2 regions of the Spinactinospora alkalitolerans genome follow, and region 2 is predicted to be linked to the other one. Evidence: riboswitches for the same ligand, from Rfam matches in the RefSeq annotation. Region 2 holds a riboswitch; the other holds the start of a gene.

Region 1 (2,193 bases), 1.2 Mb from region 2:
CCCGCCGTGCGGGCGCCGGACCCCGGTCAGCGCCCGCGCTTGTAGAACGGCAGTTCCACCACGTCGACGGCTTCGGCGCGGCCGCGCACGTCCACGGCGAAGGAGCCGGTGGTGGTGTCGGTGTCGGCGTCGACGTAGGCCACGGCGACGGGCCTGCCCAGTGTCGGGGAGGGCGCACCGCTGGTGACCACGCCGACCCGCTGATCGTCGCGCATGACGGCGTATCCCTGCCGGGGAACGCGCCGACCGCGGCCGGTCAGTCCCACCAGTCTGCGGGTCGGCCCGCTCTCGGCGCGCGCGGCCAGGGCCTCCCGGCCCACGAAGTCGCCGGGCTTGTCCAGCTTGACGACGCGGCCCAGGCCGGCCTCGTAGGGGGTGACGTCGGCGCTCAGCTCGTTGCCGTACAGCGGCATGCCGGCCTCCAGGCGCAGCGTGTCGCGCGCCGACAGGCCGGCCGGCAGCAGGCCGTGCGGCTCGCCGGCCTTGGTCAGCGCCTCCCAGACGGCGGCGGCCCCGGTGCCGGGGTTGATGAAGATCTCGAAGCCGTCCTCACCGGTGTAGCCGGTGCGGGCGAGCAGCACCGGCAGTCCGGCGACGGTGTGCCGGTAGCCGGCGTAGTACTTGATGCCGGACAGGTCGGCGTCGGTCAGCGGGGCCAGGATCTCGACGGCCTTGGGGCCCTGGAGCGCGATCAGCGCGTACTCGGCCGACCGGTCGGCGATCCGGGCGTCGAGGCCGGCGGCGCGCTCGGTCAGCGCGGCGAACACGGTGTCGCTGTTGGCGGCGTTGGCGACGACGAGGTACTCCTCCTCGGCCAGCCGGTAGACGATCAGGTCGTCCAGGACGCCGCCGTCCTCGGCGGTGATCATCGTGTAGCGCGCCCGGCCGACGGTGACCGCGGACAGGTGCCCGACCAGCGCCCGGTCCAGGAACTCCGCGGCCTGCGGACCGGTGACCAGGAGTTCGCCCATGTGGGACAGGTCGAACAGGCCTGCGGTCTCGCGGACGGCCCGGTGCTCCGCGCTCTCGCTGCCGTAGCGCAGCGGCATCAGCCAGCCGGCGAAGTCGACCAGGTTCGCCCCGAGCCGCTCGTGGACCTCGTGCAGCGGGGTCCGGCGGGGTTCGGCGGGCGAATTGGAAGACGCTGTCATGAGCACTCCCGATGAGGATGGACGTCGATGTTCCACAGGCGTCCTCCCCCTCTGTCATCGGTGCCTGAGAGCTTCACCGTGCGCGCGGGCGCGGCTTGCACCTTCGGCGAGGGGACGCGGTCCCCTGCTTTCCAGAGTGGTCTCGCCCGTACGGTCCGGCGCGCCTGAGAGGTTCTCTGGGGAGGAATTGCTCCTTCGGCGGCCCGCGCTGGCTTGCGCGGGCACTCTCCCGTACGGGGTCGGCGACTGGTGCCCAAGCCTAGCAGCGCGACCCGGGCGAGCCCAGGACCGCACCTCGACCGCCGCGCGGCCCGGTGCCGCTCGGGCGCTACCGGGCGGGGGCCTGGACGGCCTTGCGGCGCCGCCGCACGGCCTCGGCCAGTCCCTGCAGGACGCCCTCGGTGGTCTCCCAGCTCATGCACGTGTCGGTGATGCTCTGGCCGTAGGTGAGGTCGGCCGGGGCGCCGAGCTTCTGCGCGCCCTCGACGATGAAGCTCTCCAGCATGACGCCGATGATGCCGGTCTGGCCCTCGGCGATCTGGGCGCCGATCGACTCGGCGACGCCGGGCTGGCGGCGGTGGTCCTTGCCGCTGTTGGCGTGGCTGGCGTCGATCATCAGGCGGCGCGGCAGGCCGGCGGAACCCACCACGTCCAGCGCCGCGCCGACGCTCTCGGCGTCGAAGTTGGGGCCGGAGCGGCCGCCGCGCAGGATGACGTGGCAATCGGGGTTGCCGGAGGTGACGACGACCGCGCCGGCGCCGTGGGGGTCGACGCCGAAGAAGGTGTGGGAGGCGGCGGAGGCGCCGCAGGCGTCGACCGCGACCTGGACGTCGCCGTCGGTGCCGTTCTTGAAGCCCACCGGCATGCTCAGGCCGCTGCCGAGCTGGCGGTGCACCTGGCTCTCGGTGGTGCGGGCCCCGATGGCGCCCCAGGCCACGGCGTCGGCGATGTACTGCGGGGTGATCGGGTCGAGGAACTCGGTGCCGGCGGGGACGCCCAGCGAGCCGATGTCGAGCAGCAGCTTGCGGGCGGTGCGCAGGCC
Region 2 (2,193 bases):
GGTTCTGCGACGCGCCGATGAGTGTCGTTGACGCTGTACATCCCACCGGCTTACCTTCTTGTCTGAAGGAACCCGCGGCGTAACTTTTATCTCCCCTTGTCGAACCGTCGCGGGTCGAGGAGCCGGAGGTTCGGCGTGGCGGTTATGAGCGGCAAGCAGCAAGCCTCCGACCACAGGCGTTCAGCGATACGGCGAGCCGGCGAGCAGGGCCTGCTGTGTGAAGAGGACGTGGTGGCGCTGCCAAAGGACGTCGGATACCGCGGTCCCGCAGCGTGCGCGGCCGCCGGAATCACCTACCGCCAGCTCGACTACTGGGCGAGGACCCGGCTGGTCGAGCCCAGCGTCGAGCCCGCGCGCGACTCGGGCGCTTCGGCCGCTCAGCGCCTGTACAGCTTCCGCGACATCCTGATCCTCAAGGTCGTCAAGCGGCTCCTCGACACCGGGATCTCCCTGCAGCAGATCCGCGCGTCGGTCCAGCACCTGCAGCGGCGCGGCGCCTCCGACCTCGCCCAGGTCACCCTCATGAGCGACGGCGTCAGCGTCTACGAGTGCACCTCGCCCGACGAGGTCGCCGACCTGCTGCAGAGCGGCCAGGGCGTGTTCGGCATCGCGCTGGGCCGGGTCTGGCGCGAACTGGAGGGATCGCTGAGCGAAGTGCCCGGCGAGCACCTCGACGCGCCGCTGCCCGACGACCCGCATCCCGCCGACGAGCTGGCGCGCCGCCGCAGGCAGCGCCGCACGGGCTGAACCGCCCTCTCGCCACCGCACCCCCCGCATCCAGTACGGTCGAAGAGTGACCTGTGCCCTCTGCGCGTCACAGTGGGTCACCGCGGAAGCGGGGCCCGCCGATCGCGGGGGCGCGCCGGTTACGGGATAATGCAGTGAGAACGCAATGAGAACCAGCCGTTGATACCACACGGGAGAGACCCTTCGCGGGGCGCCGACGGGGCAAGACTCCCCAGTAACCTCTCAGGCAAAAGGACCGTGTGGAGAGGCACTCTGGAGCACGGCGGGCGGTGACGCCCGTGGCGCGACCGCACGTTAGGTGACAGAGGGGGAGACCAAGGAGCAAGCCGCTCGCCGGCCCAGCGACCAGGAGGTCTCCATGCCCGACCAGCGCACCCACGAACCCTCTCCGGCCGTCGCGCCGGCGCGCGGTTTCGCCGACCGGCACATCGGCCCCGACCCGGCCGAACGCGCCGAGATGCTCAAGGCGGTGGGCTACGCCTCCACGGCCGAGCTCATGGCCGCGGCCGTGCCGGAGAGCATCCTGAACGGGCCGGGCGGCGCGGCCCCGCTGCGGCTGCCCGAGGCGGCCGACGAGGTCGGTGCACTGGCCGAACTGCGCGCGCTGGCCGACCGCAACCAGGTGCTGACCTCGATGATCGGGCTGGGCTACTACGACACCCTCACCCCGCCGGTCATCCTGCGCAACATCCTGGAGAACCCGGCCTGGTACACCGCCTACACCCCCTACCAGCCCGAGATCTCCCAGGGCCGCCTCGAGGCGCTGCTGAACTTCCAGACGGTGGTCGCCGACCTCACCGGGCTGCCGGTGAGCGGGGCCTCGCTGCTGGACGAGTCCACCGCGGCCGGCGAGGCGATGACGCTGGCCCGCCGCGCGACCAAGAGCGCGGGCTCCACCTTCATCGTCGACTCCGACGTCTTCCCCCAGACCCTGGCCGTGCTGCGCACCCGCGCCGAACCGCTGGGCATCGACGTCGTCGTGGCCGACCTCAGCGAAGGGCTGCCCGAGGGCGACGCGTTCGGCGTCCTCGTGCAGTACCCGGCGGCCGGCGGCGCGGTGCGCGACCCGAGCGCGATCATCGAGGCCGCGCACGAGCGCGGCGCGACGGCCGTGGTCGCCGCCGACATCCTGGCGCTGACCGTGCTGCGCAGCCCCGGCGAGCTCGGCGCCGACATCGCCGTCGGCTCCACCCAGCGCTTCGGCGTGCCGATGGGCTTCGGCGGCCCGCACGCCGGCTACATGTCGGTGCGCCAGGGCCTGCAGCGCCAGTTGCCGGGCCGGCTCGTCGGCGTTTCGGTGGACAACGCGGGCAGGCCCGCCTACCGGCTCGCCCTGCAGACCCGCGAGCAGCACATCCGGCGGGAGAAGGCCACCAGCAACATCTGCACCGCCCAGGTGCTGCTCGCGGTGATGGCCGGCATGTACGCGGTGTACCACGGACCGCG

The links. A riboswitch is a leader RNA that binds a small molecule or an ion and turns the genes downstream of it on or off. The one in region 2 is predicted to bind glycine.
Region 1: another riboswitch for glycine. It lies ahead of gcvT (glycine cleavage system aminomethyltransferase GcvT); the one in region 2 lies ahead of gcvP (aminomethyl-transferring glycine dehydrogenase).

Annotation. Positions count from the first base shown of each region.
Region 1 is NZ_JACCCC010000001.1:4,986,756-4,988,948, reverse strand. Features, by position in the region: gene gcvT (glycine cleavage system aminomethyltransferase GcvT) at 27-1,151, opposite strand; glycine riboswitch at 1,293-1,393, opposite strand; gene HDA32_RS22145 (3-deoxy-7-phosphoheptulonate synthase) at 1,480-2,193, opposite strand, start outside.
Region 2 is NZ_JACCCC010000001.1:3,809,748-3,811,940, reverse strand. Features, by position in the region: gene HDA32_RS16920 (MerR family transcriptional regulator) at 136-747, shown strand; glycine riboswitch at 908-995, shown strand; gene gcvP (aminomethyl-transferring glycine dehydrogenase) at 1,106-2,193, shown strand, end outside.